DNA from 2 places in the Rhodoferax sp. AJA081-3 genome. Region 1 is predicted to be linked to the other one. Evidence: predicted binding sites of a transcription regulator. Region 1 holds the regulator's gene; the other holds the start of a gene.
The links. The regulator LexA, encoded in region 1, represses DNA repair genes until DNA is damaged. The targets are predictions, from matches to a motif close to ACTGTATNNNNATACAGT.

Region 1 (10,337 bases):
ACGGCCAATGACGGATTCGTCTTCACACAGACAGTACATATGGGGCACGGGCACACCAGTATCTTGCAGCCCGTGCATGACGGCAAATTCGCGCTCTACGGCGTGGGCAGACGGCAGCAGCTTGGCAACGGGGCCGGGCTTGGCGCGCATCACATAACTCTTGCCGGGCGTAACGAGTTTGTAGGTCGGGTTGGATTGCCCGCCTTTGAACATCTCCACCGCCATGGGTCCGGCATATCCCGGCAGATTTTCTTCCAGCCAGGTGCTCAGTGCAGCAACATCAAATGCATGCTGTTCACTGACAGGTCGTGTACCTAGGAAATGGTCAAATTCACTCATGGGGATGTTGTGTCGGTAAAGTTGTATAGAGGTCAGTTGTCGGCATCAATGATGTGCATCAGCGCAGCGCGGTCGCGCACCACCAGGCCACCTTGCTCGATCCGGATGGCTCCGTCCCGCTCCATGGACTTCAACTCCTGGTTGACACGCTGGCGGGACGCACCCAGCAGTTGCGCCAGCTCTTCCTGGGCCAGTTGCAGGCCTATGCGCACTTCTGTCGCATCGCTGAGCGAAGGAACACCGTAGCTGCGGACCAGGTGCAACAACTGTTTGGCCAGCCGCGCACGCAGGGGCAGGGTGTTGAGGTCTTCCACCAAGCCGTACAACTGCCGAATGCGGCGTGCATGCAGCCGCAGCAGCGCTTCGTACAACTCGACATGCAGGGCCAGAATCTTTTTGAAATCGGCCTTGGCCACACACAGAATCGTGGTGTCTGCGTGGGCATAGGCGTCGTGGGTACGCCTGTCCCCGTCGAAAATCGCAACGTCCCCAAACCAGATGCCAGGCTCCACGTAGGCCAGCGTAATCTGCTTGCCGGAAATGGAGGTTGAGCTCACCCGCACAGCCCCTTTCGCGCATGCAATCCACTCCTCCGGCGGCTCGCCGCGGGCTGCAATCAGGTCGCCGTCTTTGAAACGTTTGACGTATGCGCATCGAAGAATGTCGTGTTTGAGTGAAGGGGACAGCGTGGAAAACCAGCGACCGCCATTGATCGCTGAGCGTTCGTCGATAGTAAGGATGGGTTCGTCCATAGCTTGTCTTTTTGGTGACTGCAGATGTCGGAAATGACAGGTCCATTGTCACCTGCGCGGCAGACGTTTGTCTCTGTGTTTGTCGCGCGCGTGTCTGCTCTTCCAGGTTTGCCCTGTGCGGTGGAAGAGACAAATAGGGTGGGATTACGCGCCTCTCTTGTGGAATGCATGAGGGCTTGGCGGCTATGGTGCTGGGTTGGAAGGCCCTTATGCGAAAATCGGTCACATAGATGAAACCCCATAGAAAATATTTATTTGCGACATTGGGCGTTGCGACGCTGTGTGTTGCGATGAACAGCGCAGCGCTGACTTTGGGGCGCGCCAAAGGGTCTGTTTTTTTGGGGCAGGCGCTCAAACTGACGGTGCCCGTTCAGATGGAAGTGGGCGAGGGTAGGGCGTCGCTGTGTTTTGAAGCCGATGTTTTTTACGGTGATACCCGCCTGGACGCCGGCCGAGTGTCCGTTAGCAGCGAGTTGTTGCCCCAGACTCCATTGGCAAACGTGACCATCTTTGCGCAAGGCGCGGTGGATGAACCCGTGGTTACGGTGTACTTGCGTGCAGGGTGCGAAGCTAAAACCACCCGCCGTTACGTTCTGCTGGCCGAAGTGGCGCCGGCCGTGGCGGTGCCACCGCCCAGCGCCAGCGCACTGCCCGTGGTTCCGCCAGTGGCCCGCCCCTTGCCCGCTTTGCGAACGCCCCAAAACGAGAGTCGCGCCGCTGCAGCGCCACGTCCTGCCAAACCACCCAGGGTGCCACCCAGCCGTGGGGCGCAGCTAAAGCTTGAACCGCTGGATGTAACGCAGGATCGTGATCCCACCCTGAAGCTCAGCACGGAACTGGTGGTTGAAGAAGGCGGCGACCTGCAACGGAGCGCGCGGGCGGATGCGCTGTGGCGTTCGTTGAATACCACGCCGCAAGACATACTGGCAACGGACAGTCGCCAGCAGGCACTTGGGGCGGACCTCAAAAGCTTGCAGGGCATAACAACGAAAAATCGGCAGCTATTGGAAGACATGACGCGCCGGCTGGACCGGGCGGAGGCCGGACGTTATGCCAACCCCGTGGTTTACGGGCTTTTGCTATCCCTGGTGGTATGCGGCTTGTTGATTGCCTGGATGTGGCGTCGCGCCCAAAGCGGTGCCTTGACCCGTGACCCGTGGTGGCGTGATGAGGGGCTTGGTGATAAGTCGGAAACAGTTGATTTTCCCGAAAACGGGGCGCCACAAGCGGACCCCCATGCCGCGCGCGATGTGAGGCAAGCAGAGGTGCCGCCATCCACTGGCTTGAACAACATACCCGCGCCACCTTTGGCTAGCGTCGCGCAGGTCGACATCCCTCTCCATGGGGATGACCCCGTGCACGTTGGCCCGTCCAAGGCGGTCACCAGCAGTGTGGAAAAACGCATTGCGAGTGTTGCGCAGAGCCAGCCCTTGTCACGAGCTGCGGGGCATGTGGACTTTGGCCATAGCATGTCTGCCAGCTTGCTGCGTTCTGTCAATTCCAAAGAGATGCTGGATGTACGCCAGCAGGCCGAGTTTTTCATGACCCTGGGGCAGCACGACGAGGCCATCACACTCTTGCGGGAAAGTGTGGAAGCTGGCCCCGATGCCAACCCGCTGGTCTCTCTGGAATTGCTCAAGGTATTGCACACGCTGGGCCGCAAGGCAGAGTACGACTATTACCGCAGTGTGTTCAATGCCATCTTCAACGGCCATGTGCCGGTGTATGCCGAATTCAGCCAACCGGGGAGCGGGCTGGAGGCCTACCCGCAGGTGTGCAACCGGATTGTGGCGTTGTGGCCTTCAGAGGATGCTGTGGCGTATATCGAGAGTTGCCTGGTGCGTACGCGCAGGGAAAGCGGGGGGCAAGACTTCGATCTGGAGGCGTTTCGTGATCTGCTGATGCTGCACGGCGTGGCGAACCGCATCGCATCGTCATCGTTTGATTCGGGGTTCATGGCATTCAGCGCTGCCAAAACCGCACCGATTCCAGTGTCGGTCGCAGCGGAGGTGGGCGTTGACCTCGATTTGTCGGAACCACACAACGGCAACCTGATCGACTTTGATACCAGCGGCTGGTCACCATCGGAGCCTGAGGGCGCAAAAGGCAAAGGACGCTGAAGGGCGTTGTCAACGCCTGACTTGTAATGCGCCGGGGTTGACGATATTGGTAGGTGTCCCTTTGATGAAATTGATCACGTTGTCAAAGGCGGCGCCGAACAACGTCTCGTAGTTGTTTTGCTCCACATAACCAATATGCGGTGTGCAGATGCAGTTTTCCAAACGCAGCAAGGCATGCCCTTGTAACACTGGTTCGGTGTCGAAAACGTCAACTGCCGCCATGCCCGGGCGACCCCGGTTCAGCGCGCTGATCAGGGTATTGGTATCCATCAGTTCTGCCCGGGACGTATTGACCAGCAGTGCCGTGGGCTTCATGCGGGCCAGATCGGCGTGGTCTATCAGATTGCGGGTGCTGTCACTCAGCCGCAGATGGAGCGACAAGACGTCAGAATGTTCAAAAAAGGCCTCGCGGCTGGGTGATGCGCCATACCCATCCTGCAGCGCTTTTTCGCGTGAGGCTTCGCTGCCCCAGACCATGACTTTCATGCCGAAGGCCCGACCGTAACCGGCGACCATCTGGCCAATCTTTCCGTAGCCCCAGATACCCAGTACCTTGCCCTGCAGTTCACAACCCATGCCAAAGTTGGCGGGCATGGAACCCGACTTCAGCCCGGACTGTTGCCAGGCACCGTGTTTGAGGTTGCCAATGTAGTGCGGTAGCCTGCGCATGGCCGCCATCACCAGGGCCCAGGTCAGCTCAGCCGGTGCCACACCAGAACCCACACCTTCGGCCACCGCGATGCCCCGCTCTGTACAGGCCTGAACATCCAGGTGTGCACCGACACGGCCGGTTTGGGAAATCATTTTCAGCTTGGGCAGTTTTTCGATCAGTTGGCGGTTGATGTGGGTGCGTTCGCGGATCAGAACGATGACATCCGCATCCTTGAGCCGTACCGAGAGCTGGCCAATCCCTTTGACCGTATTGGTGTACACCTTGGCTTGGTAGGCCTCCAACTTTTCAGCGCACTCCAGTTTGCGCACGGCATCTTGGTAGTCATCCAATATCACAATATTCATGGATGCAATTGTGCCCTGTCAAAGGGCCATGCCGCGCCCCAGAAGGTATCAACTTATGACAGTGCCGCTTCCTTGGCAGCCAAGCGGTCCAGTTCGGCGCACACATCGGCCATGCGCCCGGAGATGACCATACGGCCCACGCTGGAACGGGCTTGTCCGCTTTCGACTACACGCAAGACGCGCAGCGGCTTTTGTATTGTGCGATTTTGGCCTGTAGCCCCCGTCAGTAGGTCATTTGCTGCTACTGATTTAGGAGTAAAGCATTGCACTTGCCGCTGGGGCAGCGGTACACCCACAACCGGCGTGCGGCTGGCCGACCACCAGCGCATCAGGCCTTGCAGTGGTCCAAAGAAATCTGAATTGGCAAATCGAGCGGTGTTCATGGGAGTGACTTTCGTGCGGAATTACATGAGCATGGTGTTGCGGATCAAACCAACTGCCAGACCTTCGATCTCGAAGGGCTCGCCGGGCTCCACCACTATGGTTTGGTAGTCCGGGTTTTCGGGGTGCAGTTCGATCAGGTGTTTATTGCGGCGAAAACGCTTGACCGTGACTTCTTCACCCAGGCGGGCGACAACAATTTGGCCGTTCTTGGCATCTTTGGTGGCTTGCACGGCCAACAGATCACCGTCCATGATGCCGGCGTCCCGCATGGACATGCCGCGCACTTTCAGCAGGTAATCGGGCTGGCGCTGGAACAGGCTGTTCTCCACGTAGTAGGTTTTGTCTACATGTTCCTGGGCGAGAATGGGTGAGCCCGCCGCGACCCGGCCTACCAGGGGCAGGGCCAACTGGGCCAAGCCGGGCAATGGCAAGGAGAACTGCTTGAAGCGGGATTCATGGATGGACTTGAGGGTGTCGCTCTTGAGCCGGATGCCGCGCGAGGTGCCGCTGACCAGCTCAATCACACCCTTGCGTGCCAGGGCTTGCAGGTGTTCTTCGGCCGCATTGGCAGACTTGAAGCCCAGTTCGCTCGCAATTTCTGCACGCGTAGGCGGTGCTCCTGTGCGGGAGATGGCGTTTTGGATCAGATCGAGAATCTGTTGTTGTCGCGCGGTGAGTTTGGGACTTTCAAGCATGCTGACTCCTTGGTTATGGGCCGTGTAAGCTGTTGGTCTGTACACACTGTTTCGGCATCCAGTAGCTGTATTTTTAACCAGTTTTATTTTGTTTGCAAGTGGAAAGCGCAAATATGTTGAAAAAGATGGTCTTTTTGGGCACCGGTGGCACGATTGCAGGCACCGCGGCTGAGGCAAGCGACAACGTGGGTTACACCGCGGCGCAGCTGGGTGTGGGGCAATTGCTGCAAGCCATACCGCGCCTGCAACAGGCGCTGGGCCCACACGCTTTTCTGGCAGAGCAGGTGGTGCAGGTCGACAGCAAGGACATGGGTTGGGCCCAGTGGCGTGTGTTGGCGCAGCGCATCCAGTACCACCTGGCGCAGCCCGATGTGCATTCCGTGGTGGTCACACACGGTACTGATACGCTGGAGGAGACGGCTTTCTTTTTGTCGCGTGTCTTGTCTAAAAAACTACTCGCACAGAAGGCGGTGGTACTGACCTGCGCTATGCGACCGGCCTCGTCATTGGCGCCAGATGGCCCGCAAAACGTACTGGATGCAGTGGCAGTGGCCGGTTCGGCAGAGGCGCGCGGCGTGTTGGCGGTGTGTGCGGGGACGGTGCACTCGGCGCGGGATGTCCAGAAAATCCACCCCTACCGGTTGAATGCCTTTGATTCGGGCGATGCCGGGCCATTGGCCTACGTGGAAGAGGGAAGGGTGCGGTGGTTGCATGCCTGCCCTGACGCCGATGCAGCAGCAGACTTTCCGTTGAAAGCCTTGGCAAAAGACCCCTGGCCACGCGTCGAAATCATCACCAGTTATGCTGGCGCGGCCGGCGCCATCGTGCGGGCTTTGTGTGCCGACGCCGCGGTGCAGGGCATCGTTGTAGCGGCTACGGGCAACGGCACGATCCACCAGGATCTGGAAGCGGCCTTGCGTGTGGCGCAAGTGCAAGGGGTGCGTATTGTGCGGGCAAGCCGTTGTGCTTACGGGGGCATCGTGGCAGGTGTTGCGGAAGGTGACTTCCCGCATTCAAAGGGGCTGCCTCCGGTCAAGGCCCGTATTGCCTTGATGCTGGAATTGATGGCGTAAATAAGGCCGCGATTGCGGCCTTTGATTTGGGGCAACAGCGTGTTCAGCTACCCAACGCCTCAAAAATACGCGACTTGATGACTTCCACATCACCCATGCCGCTGACGGCGCGGTACTGGGGGGCGCTGGCCGGATCTTTGGCGGCCCAGCCGGAGTAATACTCCACCAGGGGACGGGTCTGCGCGCTGTACACGTCCAGGCGTTTCTTCACGGTCTCTTCCTTGTCGTCGTCGCGCTGGATCAGCGGCTCGCCGGACACATCGTCCACACCCTCGACCTTGGGGGGATTGAACTTGACGTGGTAGGTGCGGCCCGATGCGGGGTGCGAGCGGCGTCCACTCATGCGTTCGATGATGGCGTCAAAGGGAACATCGATTTCCACCACGAAGTCCAGCGCCACACCAGCCGCTTTCATGGCGTCCGCCTGGGGGATGGTGCGGGGAAAACCGTCGAACAGGAAACCGTTGGCACAGTCGGCCTGGGTTAAACGCTCCTTGACCAGGTTGATGATGAGATCGTCGCTGACCAGCCCACCCGCAGCCATGACGGCCTTGGCTTCCAGTCCCAGCGGGCTGCCCGCCTTGACGGCGGCACGCAGCATGTCGCCGGTGGAGATTTGTGGAATACCGTATTTTTGGCAAATGAACGTGGCCTGCGTGCCTTTGCCTGCGCCTGGCGCGCCCAACAAAATTAGTCTCATGGATACCCTCGGATAGAACAAAAACCTTTGGCGCGGCATGCTGCACCGTCGTGGTGCGCCACGACACGCGGCTGCCTCCCGAGAATAGCATGGACCACCGTTCGCCTAACTTACGGATTACCCGTTGCTGGCAACAAATAAGGCCCGTACCCGTTCCAGGTCTTCCGGCGTGTCCACGCCCGGCCCTGGCGCTTGCGCACTCACATGCACGGCAATGCGGTGGCCATGCCACATAGCGCGCAACTGTTCCAGCGCCTCGGTCACTTCGATAGGTGCTTGGGGTAGTTGCGGGAACAGGCGCAAAAACCCGACGCGGTAGGCGTAGATGCCAATGTGGCGCAGTGGCGCGGGCTGGGGCAGGGTCTGCACGCCTTGGGCAAAACCATCACGCCACCAGGCAATGGGGGCCCGGCTGAAGTACAGGGCCATGCCAGCGGCATCCAGCACCACCTTGACGACATTGGGGTTGGTGAAATCGGCCACGCTGTTTATAGCGTGTGCGGCCGTACCCATGCTGGCCAGGGGTTGGGCTTGCAACACATCGGCCACGGCTTGCACGAGGGCGGGGTCTATCAGCGGCTCGTCGCCCTGCACATTGACCACAAGCGCGTCATCGCGCAGCCCCAGCACCTCACAGGCTTCGGCCAGGCGGTCACTGCCGGAGGCGTGGTCTTGTCGCGTCAGGATGGCTTCAATGCCATGGTGCTGGCAGGCCTGGAGGATGGAGGCGTGGTCGGCCGCGACCACAATGCGGGCGCTGGCGGGGACGCCCGAGCGCACACGTTGCGCCACACGCACCACCATGGGCACGCCGCCGATGTCGGCCAACGGCTTGTTGGGCAAGCGGGTGGAGGCCAGCCGCGCCGGTATGAGTACGGTGTAGGCCATGCTGGCGTGGCTTACAGGCCGAGTTCGTCGTCGCTCAGCGTGCGGGCTTCGTTTTCCAGCAGGACCGGAATGCCGTCGCGCACTGGGTAGGCCAGGCGCGCACTACGTGACCACAGCTCCTGCTTCTCGCGGTCGTATTCGAGGGGGCCCTTGGTAACGGGGCAAACAATGAGTTCAAGTAGTCGGGTGTCCATGGGCAGATGATAACTTTGCGCCAAGCAGTGGGGCCAGGGCAGTGTCCAGGGCTGAGAAGAACGCGGCTTCTGGCTTGAACACCAGCGGGACCGCCAGTGCGTCCGGGGCCAGGGGCCACAGTTTCGCGGCATCTTTCTCTGTGCAAATCAGCCGGTAGCCCCCGTGCAATATGCTTGATGTGCTATCAAATGCATAGTGATCCGGTAGCGCAAGCGTCTGCGCCAATGGCAGGGGGAGCGCGCGCAGCATCGCGAAAAACGCTTCGGGCTGGGCAATGCCTGCCAACGCCATCAGCGGTTTGCCACCCGGCGCGCGCAATGCCTCCAGCGGGATGTGAACGCCATCGCGTCCAACAGCGAAGGGCGCCAGACTGCGTTGTGCGGTGTAGCCGGCAAACGCTGGCTGGCTGCCGGTGTGCAGCACCAGCAGGCGATCCGCACGTTGGCCGACGCGGGCCACGGCGCTGCGGGGCCAGCCTTCGCGCAGAGGGCCCGCGGGCAAGTGCCAGCCATTGCCACAACCGCGGTCATCGAACACGCAAACTTCCAGATCGCGGTACAGGCCGTAGTGCTGCAGGCCGTCGTCACAGAGGATGATGCGGGTGTTGGGATAACGCGCCAAAAGGGCGGTGGCGGCGTCAAAACGTGTCGGCCCCACAAAGACGGGTACCTGGCAGTTGCGCCGGATGAGTAGCGGTTCATCCCCTGCGTCTTCGGGGCGGGATTCGTCCAGAACTTCGATGCAGGCAGTGCTGTTGTGGCGCCCATAACCGCGTGAGACGACCCCCACACGGAGTCCTTGCGCATGCAAATGCTGCACCAAGGCCATGGTGGTGGGTGTCTTGCCTGCGCCTCCGGCAATCACATTGCCGACCACAACCATGACGGCGTCGACACGCTGGGTCTTGGCAATGCCATGCCGGTACATCTGGCGCCGCAGCCAAACCAGGCTCTGAAAAACCAGTGAAACGGGCCACAACAGGCACGCCAGCCAGGTCCGTCCGGTCCAGGCACGCAGCAGAATCCTTTGCAGCGCGGGCCGCAAAGCACCGGCCATGGCGCTAGCGACCACCCGCCTGGGCTGAAGACTGGGTAGCGAAGGTGATCTGGTGCAGACCCGAGCGGCGCGCGGCTTCCATAACCGTCACCACCGACTGGTGCTTGGCACTGGCGTCTGCGCTGATGATGACCACTGTGTCTTTGCCTGCTTTTGCGCCATCGGTCATGGCCATCGACACGTTTTCCAGCGTGCGTCCGACCACGGGCACCCGGTTCACGCTGTAGGCACCGTCGGCACTGATGGCTACGATCAGCTCCTTGGCATAGTCGCGCTGGGCGTCGGTGTCGGCAACCGGCAGCTTGAGCTGCATTTCGGTGAACTTGCTGTAGGTGGTGGACAGCATCAAAAAGATCAGCACCACCAGCAGCACGTCAATGAACGGGATCAGGTTGATCTCGGGCTCTTCAGTGGTACGGGCGCGGAAGTTCATGGTTTGCTTTTACGGAACACCTTGAGGTGGCGGGCCAGGTGTTCGGCAGAGGTTTCCAGTGTCAGCAGGTAGGCATCCACCTGGCCACGGAAGTAGCGCCAGAAAATCAGGGAAGGGATGGCCACCAGCAAACCAAAGGCCGTGTTGTATAGCGCAATCGAAATGCCGTGTGCCAGTTGGGCCGGGTTGCCGCCGGTGGACCCACCAGGCGCTTGCGAGCCGAAAATCTCGATCATGCCAACGACAGTGCCAAACAGGCCCATCAGCGGTGCGGCCGATGCAATGGTGGCCAGTGCACTCAGGCGCAGCTCCAGGCGGTGGGCAACGATGCGGCCGGTGCTCTCCATGGTCGCGCGCAGGTCGTCTTCGGTGCACCGGGGATCGGAGTTGATGGCGCGCAATCCGCTGGCCAACACTTCACCCAGGGCGGAGTTCTTTTCCAGCTGGGTTACCACGTCCGGTGCCGGTATGGCGTTGCGCGTGACGCTCAGCACCTCGTCCAGCAGGCGCGGGGGCGCAACCTTGCTGCCCTTGAGGCTGATGAAACGGTCAATAACGATGGCCAGGGCCAATACGGAGCAGGCAATGAGGGGCCAGATTGGCCAGCCAGCGGCTTGTATGATGGAAAACAAATGGTCACTCCGTACAGATGCAATGCCCCGCGATTATGGCGTACGCCGGTGAC
Region 2 (10,337 bases), 2.1 Mb from region 1:
ATGGACAGCGTGGTCTTGGCGGAGTAACCAAACTTGCCGTTGGCCTCGCGCTGCAAAGACGTTAAATCGAACAGCAGGGGCGATGCCTGCGTCGTGGGTTTGCTTTCTTCAGTGACGGTGGCCTGCTGGCCGCGCACGGCGTCGGCAATGGCCTGTGCCTCGCGCTGGGTCCAGACGCGGTCGGCCTTTTTCTCGGCGTCGTCGGCGTCTTTCTTGTGTGCGGGGTTGAACCACTTGGCGGGGTATTCACCGGCTTGGGCGCCAAAGGATGCGTGGATTTCCCAGTAGTCGCGGCTGATGAACTTGCGGATCTGTTCTTCACGCTCCACCACCACCGACAGGGTTGGCGTCTGCACCCGGCCCACCGTGGTCAGGAAGAAACCGCCGTCGCGCGAATTGAACGCCGTCATGGCGCGGGTGCCGTTGATGCCGACCAGCCAGTCGGCCTCAGAGCGGCAGCGGGCCGCATCGGCCAGGGGTTGCATCTGTTTGTCGGTGCGCAGGGCGCCAAAGCCGTCGCGTATGGCCTGGGGCGTCATGGACTGCAGCCACAGGCGGCTGACCGGCTTGCCCAGCGGCTTGGCGCCACCGGCGTATTGTTCGATCAGGCGGAAGATCAACTCCCCTTCGCGGCCCGCATCACAGGCGTTGATGAGTTTGTCCACATCCTTGCGTTTGGCCAGTTTGACGACGGCGTTCAGGCGGGTCTTGGTCTTGTCCACCGGTTTCAGGTCAAAGTGCGGCGGGATCACCGGCAGGTTGGCAAAGCTCCATTTGCCGCGTTTGACGTCAAATTCTTCGGGCGCCTGGATCTCCACCAGGTGGCCCACGGCGCTGGAGACGACATAGGTGTCGCTCTCGAAATATTCGTCGTGTTTCTCGAACTTGCCGGCGGTGGGCGTGAGCGCCCGCACGATGTCTTGGGCGACGGACGGCTTTTCGGCAATAACTAATGTTTTCATCTGACTACAATCCAGTTCTCGCGTGCGCGCAGGCGCACACACACGCAGGCGCACACATGCGCGCCCATACGATCCACCATACCAAATTTTTTGGGTCCCGTTCCTGACGTGCAGAAAAGAGAGCACACGTGAAGACAAAACCAGTGAGCAAGACCATGCCCCAAGGCGACAACCGCCGCATCCAGACCCGGCGCTCCGGTGTACACGGCAAGGGTGTATTCGCATTGCAGGATATCGGTGAGGGTGAAACCATCATCGAATACGTGGGTGAAATCATCACCTGGGCTGAAGCCCAGGCACGCCACCCGCACGATCCCAAGGACCCCAACCACACGTTTTACTTCCACATCGACGAAACGCATGTCATTGACGCCAAGGTCGGCGGCAACTCGTCCCGCTGGATCAACCACTCGTGTGATGGAAACTGCGAAGCCGACGAGGTCGATGGCCGTGTCTTCATCAAGGCGCTGCGCGACATTGCGCCCGGCGAAGAGTTGTTTTACGACTACGGCCTGATCCTGGACGAGCGGTACACCAAGAAGCTCAAGGCCGAACACCCCTGCTGGTGCGGCTCTGCCAATTGCCGCGGTACGCTGCTGGCGCCCAAGCGTGGCCGTCGCTAGGTAGCCGCATGAAGGGCATGGGTGCAACGACGGTCCAGTGGCAGGCAGAAGCCATCTGGGAGGCGGTGTCTCCGTCGCTGCCGGCGTTTTCGGTAGAAATCCTGCCCGAGATAGATTCGACCAACACCGAGCTGATGCGCCGTGCCCGTGCCGGCCAACTGGAGCCCGTGCTGCTGGTGGCCGAGCGCCAGAGCGCCGGGCGCGGGCGCCTGGGGCGTTCCTGGGCCAGTGGTGGGGATGTTGGTGCACAGACTGGCGGTGCCCTGCCCTCCTTGACGTTTTCTCTGGGCCTGCCGCTGGCGCCTGTGGACTGGTCTGGCCTGTCCCTGGCGGTGGGTTTGTCGGTTGTGGAAAGACTGCACCCCGATTTGAAGCTCAAATGGCCCAACGATGTGTGGCTGCAAGACCGCAAACTGGCCGGCATCCTGATCGAAACCGCCAGTGTGGGCGAGCTGCGGTATGCCGTGATAGGTGTGGGCATCAACATCCTGCCACGCGACGGCCAGGGGCTGAGCACCGTGCCAGCGGCCCTGTCGGAGTTGCTGCCCGGTACCGATGCACCGGCCGCCCTGGCCCGCGTGGCTGCCCCTCTGGTACTGGCCGTTCGGCAGTTTGAGACCCAGGGGTTTGCTCCGCTGCGCACGGCCTTCCATGCGCGGGACCTGCTGTATGGCCGCGAGGTGGTGTGCAGCGATGGGGTTGGTGGCATGGCCCGCGGTGTGGATGCTGCCGGTGCGCTGCTGCTGCATACGCAGGATGGGTTGAAAAAAATCACCAGTGCGGAGGTCAGTGTGCGCCCGGTGCCACACCCACCCGCCAACCAGCCCTGAAGCCATGTTGCGATTGTTTGTGTTGACACTGATCCTGGCCAACGGCCTCTACTTTGCGTGGAGCGAAGGGTATCTGCGGGCCTATGGCTTTGCCCCGGCACAGCAGCGCGAGCCCCAGCGCATGGACCAGCAGATCCGGCCAGAGGCAATCCAGATGTTGACGTCGGTCGAAGCCAAACGGGTCGATGCCCAGGCCCAGGCCGACCAGGCGCCCAAGGAATGCCTGTTGGCCGAACCGTTTGACGACGCCCAGGCCGCCACCCTGCGCCAGGCGCTGGAAACGACCCTGGCGCCCGGTAGCTGGCAGATCGACACGGTCGCGGTGTCGGCGCGCTGGATTGTGTACATGGGCAAGTTCGCCAATGCCGAGCAAGTGACCAAAAAGAAGGGCGAACTGGCGGCGATGCGCTTGGTCCCCCAAAGCCTGAACAACCCGGACCTGGAGCTGGGGCTGTCGCTGGGCGGTTTTGACACCCAGGCCGAGGCGACGGCCGAACTGGCCAAACTGTCATTGCGCGGCATACGCACCGCCAAAGTGGTCCAGGAGCGCCAGGAAGGCAACCAGAACCAACTCCGGCTGCCGGCGGTCACAACGGAGATCCGCAGTCGGCTGGCCGACCTCAAAACGGCCCTGGCCGGCCGTGTGTTGCGCAGTTGTAGCTAGGGCCTGTACACACTATTTTTGCAAGATGCGTTGCGGATCAAAAAGGCTATGCGCAAGGCGCGAAACGCAGCCGGGGTTGGTCCCCGGCAAGGGTTCGCAACGCCGCGCATAGCCTTTTTGGCCGCAACCCGAAGGGAATGGGGTGAAAACAGCGCCACTCGTCGTTGCACTCCTAGCCCAGACGGCCAGTCTGGGCGTTGTCGCGCGCCTAGATTGGCACTGTTTTCATCCCATTCGCACTTGCAAAAATAGTGTGTACAGGCCCTAGACCACGGGTTCGAAACGCACCGTAAAGCAGGTGCCGGGTGGTGTCTGGCCCGGGCGGCTGTCTTCCACGGTCACACTGGCGTGGTGCTGGCGGGCAATCTCCAGCACGATGGGCAGCCCAAGGCCCGATCCGTCCGCCTCGGTTCCAAGCACGCGGTAAAAGGGTTGGAACACCAACTCCCGCTCCGCCGCCGGTATGCCAGGCCCCGAGTCTTCCACCTGCAACACCAGTACCTTGCTGAACGGGTCTTTGAGCACCCGGGCAGTGATCACGCCGGGCCGGGATGCGTTGGAGGGTGTGTAGTTGATGGCGTTGTCCATCAGGTTGCGCACCATTTCCTTGAGCAGCGTGGGGTTGCCCGACAGGGTGACGTCGGCGTCATCGGGCTCGGCACCTTCGTAGCCCACGTCGATGTGTTTGTCCATGGCGCGGGGCACACAGTCGCGTATCACATCCATGGTCAGGCGCACCAGGTTGCAGTTTTGTTTGCTCATGGCGGTGCCACTGCTTTCGGCGCGGGCAAGGGCCAGCAGCTGGTTGACGGTGTGGGTGGCCCGGATGCTGGAGCGGCCGATCTGGCGCAGCGACTGTTTCAGGTCTTCGGCATTGGCATCTTCGCGCTGGGCCAGGTCGGCCTGCATGCGCAGACCGGCCAGCGGCGTTTTCAATTGGTGGGCGGCGTCGGCCAGAAAACGCTTTTGTGTGGCCACCGAATCCTTCAACCGCATCAGCAGGTCGTTGACGGACGACACCAGGGGCGCCACCTCCAGCGGCACCGCTTCGCCATCCAGCGGGCTCAGGTCGTCCGGTCTGCGGGCGCGGATGCGTTCTTCCAGGTGGTTGAGGGGTTTGATGGCTTGCACCAGCGCCAGCCAGACCAGCAGCACCGCCAGCGGCAAAATCACAAACTGCGGCAGCATCACACCCTTGACAATTTCGGTGGCCAGCACCGAACGTTTGTCCATGGTCTCGGCCACCTGCACCAGGGCCGGTTTGCCGCCCGGCACATCCAGCTTGACCCAGGTGTAGGCGATCTTGATGTCGGTACCGCGAAACTCGGCGTCGCGCATGCGCACTTCGCCGGGGATGGGTTTTTCGTCCTCCGGCGGCAGGGGCAGGGCTTTTTCGCCGCTCAGGTATTCACCCGCGGTGCCCAGCACCTGGTAATACACGGTGTCGTTGTCGTCGGCGCGCAGCAGTTCGCGCGCGGGCAGGGGCAGTACAAACTGCGCCGTGTTCTGGTTGTTGAGCGTGACCAGCTGTGCCAGCGCACCCACGTTGTACTCCAGCGCCCGGTCGAAGGGCTTGCCGGCAATGCCCTGGGCCACCAGCCAGGTCAGCACCAGGCTGACCGGCCACAGCAGCAGCAGCGGCGTCAGCATCCAGTCCAGAATTTCTCCGAACAGGCTGCGTTGCTCGCGCTGGAAGATTTTCACGCAGCAGGCCTTCTACGCAAAGGCATATGACGAAATTGGCCTCTAGCCCCCGTGAAATAAGCCTGAATAGCTCCTAAAACCATAGCAAATGAAATTTCCCGCAGGGCCGCCCCAAGGGGAATTGGCTCCCTCGGGGGGCAGCGACCCGCGCTGCGGCGGAGCATGGGGGTCATGTCAGGGGGCGATTTTCTCAAGGCAGTAACCCAGGCCACGCACGGTCGCAATACGGATCGGGCCTTTTTCGATCTTCTTGCGCAGGCGGTGGATGTAGACCTCAATCGCGTTGTTGCTGACCTCTTCGCCCCATTCACACAGGCGCTCCACCAACTGGTCTTTGCTGACCAGCCGCCCGGCGCGTTGCAACAGCACTTCCAGCAGCCCCAGCTCGCGGGCCGACAGTTCCACCATCTTGCCGTCGATGGTGGCCACGCGTCCGGCCTGGTCGTAGGTCAGCGGGCCGTGTTTGATGGTGCTGCTGGTGGCACCTGCGCCGCGGCGCACCAGGGCACGCACGCGGGCTTCCAGCTCCTGCAGGCTGAAGGGTTTGGCCATGTAGTCGTCGGCACCATAGTCCAGGCCCTTGACACGTTCGTCCACGGCGTCAGCGGCGGTGAGTATCAGCACCGGCAGGGAGGAGCCACGCCCGCGCAGCTTCTTGAGCACCTCCAGGCCATGCATCTTGGGCAGGCCCAGGTCCAAAATCAGCAGGTCGAATTCGGTGTTGGTCATCAACGCGGCGTCGGCCTCGGTGCCGCTGGCTACGTGGTCCACCGCCGCACCGGCACCACGCAGGGCCCGCAGCAGGCCGTCGGCCAGCACCTGGTCGTCTTCGGCAATCAGTATCCGCATGTCTGCTCCTCATTGTTTTTTTGCATTCTAGGCCTGCGCCCAAGCGCAACCCGCCGCCGGGCCGCCCCAAGGCGGGTTCGCCCCCTCGGGGGGCAGCGACCCGCGAAGCGGTGGAGCGTGGGGGCGGACATGGCTACTGACCGCTGTAGGCCTCCAGCCCGATGGCCAGCACGGTGGCCACCTCTTCACCCACAGCCTGGCGCAATTCGAGCTCGGCCTGTTCCACCGCTTCGCGGTAGGCCTGCAGCCAGGCCAGGCCCACTTCGGTAAAGCGCAGCTGCTGGGCCCGCGCATCCAGTGGGTCCGGCGTGCGGGTGACCATGCCCCAGGCCTCGCACTGGTTCACCAGGGTGCCCATGGCCTGCTTGCTCATGCCTGCGCTCTTGGCCAGGTCGGTCAAGCGCGAGCCTTCGGTGGCGAGATGGCGGGTGATGTGGATGTGGGCGGCGCCCACCTGCCCGCGCGTGACCAGGTTGGCCAGGCCCAGCGGCACCCCGGGGTGGTGGGCCATCAGCGCCAGCACGCGGGCATCAAAGCGCTCCAAAGCCAGGCGCAACCAATGGCCCATATGGGCCTGGCGCCAGGCACCGGGGTCAGAAACTGGCCATTCCGTCATGGCTTAAATGGTAATGCAAACTGACTAAAAAACAAGTTTGCGGATTTCAATGCACACCGTTAAACTACTGTTCAAGCATCCAGGCTGTAATTAAAACCACAGATTGAAATGCGCCCCAACATTGTTTTTCTCAAGGAGATTTCCCATGGACGCACCAGTCAAGAACCCCAACAACACGAATGGCGCCAACGCTGAAAAAGCCAAGGCCCTGCAGGTGGCCCTGGCCCAGATTGAAAAGCAGTTCGGCAAGGGCACCATCATGCGCCTGGGTGAAGGCGAGGTGATCGAAGACATCCAGGTCGTCTCCACCGGTTCGTTGGGGCTGGACATTGCACTGGGCGTGGGCGGCCTGCCCCGCGGCCGTGTGGTCGAAATCTACGGACCAGAGTCCTCCGGCAAAACCACGCTGACCCTGCAAGTGATCGCCGAAATGCAAAAACAAGGCGGCCAATGCGCCTTTGTGGATGCCGAACACGCGCTGGACATCCAGTACGCACAAAAGCTGGGCGTCAACCTGCAAGACCTGCTGATCAGCCAGCCCGACACGGGCGAACAGGCCCTGGAAATTGTGGACAGCCTGGTGCGCTCCGGCGCGGTGGACCTGATCGTGGTTGACTCGGTGGCGGCCCTGACCCCCAAGGCCGAGCTGGAAGGCGAAATGGGCGATTCCCTGCCCGGCCTGCAAGCCCGCTTGATGAGCCAGGCGCTGCGCAAGCTGACCGCCCACATCAAGAAGACCAACTGCATGGTCATCTTCATCAACCAGATCCGCATGAAGATTGGTGTAATGTTTGGCAGCCCCGAGACCACCACCGGCGGCAATGCACTGAAGTTTTACGCCTCTGTGCGCCTGGACATCCGCCGCACCGGCACCATCAAGAAGGGTGACGAGGCCATTGGCAACGAGACCAAGGTCAAGGTGGTCAAGAACAAGGTCAGCCCCCCGTTCAAGACGGCGGAGTTCGACATCCTGTTTGGCGAAGGCATCAGCCGCCATGGTGAAATCATCGACATGGGGGTGACGGCCAACATCCTGGAAAAGTCCGGTGCTTGGTACGCCTACAAGGGTGAAAAGATCGGCCAAGGCCGTGACAATGCCCGTGAATTCCTGCGCGAAAACGCTGCGTTGTCGGTGGAGATCGAAAACAAGGTGCGCGAATCGCTGGGCATCCCCCTGCTGCCAGTGGTGGCCGCAGAGCCGGAAGTCAAGGCCAAGGCTTCAAGCAAAAAGACCGAACAGCCCGCGTAAAACATACCTAAGTAGCTACCAAAACAATAGCATTTGTTTGGGTGGCTGCTGCTCCGTTTGCGTCCTGTCATGGCACTACCACCACCATCCCTCAAAGGCCGGGCGCTGCGCCTGCTCAGCGGCCGGGAGCATTCCCGGGCCGAACTGGAGCGCAGGCTGGCGCAGTTTGAGGAAGAGCCGGGGGCCCTGGCCAAGGCACTGGACGAGTTGCAGGCCAAGGGTTTTATCAACGAGCAGCGCGTGGTGGAATCGGTGCTGAACCGCCGTTCCGCCAAACTGGGTACGGCGCGTATTCGGCAGGAGCTGCAAGGCAAGGGCCTGGCGCCCGAGGCCGTGTTGGATGCGGTAGAGCAGTTGCGTGCTACCGAGGTGGATCGGGCGCGCGAGGTTTGGCGCAAGAAATTTGGTGAGCCCGCGGCAGATGCTGCAGAGCGCGGCAAACAGATGCGCTTTTTGGCCAGCCGTGGGTTTGGCGGGGATGCTATTCGCAAGGTGGTGTCGGGCGGTGGTGACGACGATTAGATTACTTCGTTCGCCCGCTGATGGCGCGGGCTATGGGTTTTGCTCCGTGTCCCCCGCCCGCTGCGCGGGCTCCTCCTTAACCTGCGCAAAACCCATAGCCCGCGCCACCAGCTAGAGAGCGGTTGCCATTTCCGAGTCAGTCTGAGACTTCGGAGCGCCCCAAAACCGGAGGCCCGTCAGGGCGGCGCGTTTTGCGCAGGTTAAGGAGGAGCGCCCAAAGGGCGCGGGGGACACGGAGCAAAACGCGTCGCCCTGACGGGCCGCAGCGAGCTGAAAAGACAGCAGCTCTTAAAGCCCCAACATCAACTTGATGTTCTGCACGGCAGCACCCGAAGCACCCTTGCCCAGGTTATCCAACCGCGCAACCAGCACCGCGTGCGCAAAACCATCAGCCTTGGCATCGTTGGCAAACACCCGCAGCTCCATCTTGTTGGTGTCGTTCAAGGCCACGGCATCCAGTTTTTGGGTGTCGGAAGTTTCTTCCACTGACACCCACTCGCTGCCTTCATAGTGCTTTTGCAGCGCCGTGTGCAAATCCTGCGCGGAAGGATTGCCGGGCAAGGTATCCAGGTGCAGTGGCAACTGCACCAGCATGCCCTGCTTGAAATTGCCCACCGACGGGACAAACAAGGGCCTGCGGGTTAAACCCGTGTAACGCATGATTTCGGGAATGTGTTTGTGCTTCAGCCCCAGACCGTACAACTCCATGGGCGGCGCGTTACCGGCTTCATAGGCTTCGATCATGGTCCTGCCTCCACCGGAATAACCGCTGATAGAAGGCAGGCAGACGGGAAAGTCGGCGGGGATCAAACCTGCATCCACCAGCGGACGAATCAACGCAATCGCACCCGTGGCGTAACAGCCAGGGTTGGCCACCCGGCGGGCCTGAACCACGGCTTCGCGCTGGGTGGATGTCAATTCTGGGAACCCGTAGACCCAGCCTGTTGCCGTGCGGTGCGCAGTGGACGCGTCCACGATACGGGGCCCGGGCCGCCCGGTTCTGCGCGCAATCGCATCCACCATGGCAACCGATTCCACCGCGGCATCGTCATGCAGGCACAGCACCACCAGGTCCGCCTGTGCCATCAGGGCCTGCTTGGCAATAGCGTCTTTGCGCAGTGCGGGGTCGATCCGCATGATCTCCACGCCGGGGGTGGTTTGCAGCCGTTCCCGGATCAACAGGCCGGTGGTGCCGGCTTCGCCATCAATAAAAATTTTTTTCATAGGATTTGCGGGTCCAACAGGTTCCACAGAGGGAGCCGGATCAGGGCCAAACGGGTGCCGTCAGGCAAGCATAAGTTTGGTGCGTTGCAACATGATACATTTCAGAGTTGATGTGTCCAGTGCCAATTTGGAGCATAAAAATGCTTCAAGTTGGTGAAAATTGTCCAGCTCCCAAAGAGACGTCATGAAAATCCACGAATACCAAGGCAAAGAAATTTTGCGCCAATTCGGTGTGCCGGTGCCCCGCGGCATCCCCGCCTTCACAGTACAAGAGGCGGTGGAAGCCGCTCAAAAGCTTGGGGGCCCGGTCTGGGTCGTCAAGGCACAAATCCACGCCGGTGGGCGCGGCAAGGGTGGTGGCGTCAAGGTCGCCAAGACCATTGATGACGTCAAACGCCTGGCCGGAGACATTCTGGGCATGCAGCTCAAGACGCACCAAACTGGCCCAGAAGGCCAAAAGGTCCGCCGCCTCTACATCGAAGACGGCGCCGACATCAACAAAGAGTATTACGTGTCCATCGTGACCGACCGCGCCACCCAAAAGCTGGCGTTCATCGCGTCCAGCGAAGGCGGTATGGATATTGAGGAAGTGGCGCACGCCACGCCCGAGAAGATCATCACCGAGTTCATCGACCCGCTGACTGGTCTCTCCGCCGAGCAGGCCAAGAAAATTTCCGATGCCATCGGTATGCCATCGGATTCCACAGCCCAGGCCGTGGACATCTTCCAGAAGCTCTACAAGTGCTACATGGACACCGACGCGTCCCTGGTGGAAATCAACCCGTTGAACCGCGACAGCAAGGGCAACGTGATGGCGCTGGACGCCAAGTTCAACTTTGATGCCAACGCGCTGTTCCGCCACCCCGAAATCGTGGCCTACCGCGATCTGGATGAAGAAGATCCAGCTGAAGTGGAAGCGTCCAAGTTCGACCTGGCCTACATCAGCCTGGACGGCAATATCGGCTGCCTGGTGAACGGTGCCGGCCTGGCCATGGCCACCATGGATACCATCAAGCTGTTTGGCGCAGAACCTGCCAACTTCCTGGACGTGGGCGGCGGTGCCACCCCCGAGAAGGTGACCGAAGCCTTCAAGA

Region 2: a site for LexA is predicted at 6,315-6,332, ahead of recA (recombinase RecA). Genes of this name have one in related genera too.

What each region holds. Positions count from the first base shown of each region.
Region 1 covers NZ_CP059068.1:1,217,680-1,228,016, reverse strand. The annotation lists gene HZ993_RS05745 (phosphotransferase family protein) at 1-339, opposite strand, end outside; gene HZ993_RS05740 (Crp/Fnr family transcriptional regulator) at 372-1,091, opposite strand; gene HZ993_RS05735 (FimV family protein) at 1,382-3,211, shown strand; gene HZ993_RS05730 (D-2-hydroxyacid dehydrogenase family protein) at 3,221-4,228, opposite strand; gene HZ993_RS05725 (hypothetical protein) at 4,282-4,611, opposite strand; gene lexA (transcriptional repressor LexA) at 4,633-5,307, opposite strand; gene HZ993_RS05715 (asparaginase) at 5,421-6,380, shown strand; gene adk (adenylate kinase) at 6,424-7,080, opposite strand; gene kdsB (3-deoxy-manno-octulosonate cytidylyltransferase) at 7,198-7,968, opposite strand; gene HZ993_RS05700 (Trm112 family protein) at 7,980-8,162, opposite strand; gene lpxK (tetraacyldisaccharide 4'-kinase) at 8,143-9,219, opposite strand; gene HZ993_RS05690 (biopolymer transporter ExbD) at 9,224-9,652, opposite strand; gene HZ993_RS05685 (MotA/TolQ/ExbB proton channel family protein) at 9,649-10,284, opposite strand.
Region 2 covers NZ_CP059068.1:3,321,056-3,331,392, forward strand. The annotation lists gene HZ993_RS15630 (DNA topoisomerase III) at 1-962, opposite strand, end outside; gene HZ993_RS15635 (SET domain-containing protein) at 1,091-1,585, shown strand; gene HZ993_RS15640 (biotin--[acetyl-CoA-carboxylase] ligase) at 1,603-2,415, shown strand; gene HZ993_RS15645 (SPOR domain-containing protein) at 2,420-3,079, shown strand; gene HZ993_RS15650 (sensor histidine kinase) at 3,344-4,783, opposite strand; gene HZ993_RS15655 (response regulator transcription factor) at 4,958-5,632, opposite strand; gene HZ993_RS15660 (MarR family winged helix-turn-helix transcriptional regulator) at 5,766-6,248, opposite strand; gene recA (recombinase RecA) at 6,394-7,497, shown strand; gene recX (recombination regulator RecX) at 7,567-8,019, shown strand; gene argC (N-acetyl-gamma-glutamyl-phosphate reductase) at 8,308-9,243, opposite strand; gene sucC (ADP-forming succinate--CoA ligase subunit beta) at 9,428-10,337, shown strand, end outside.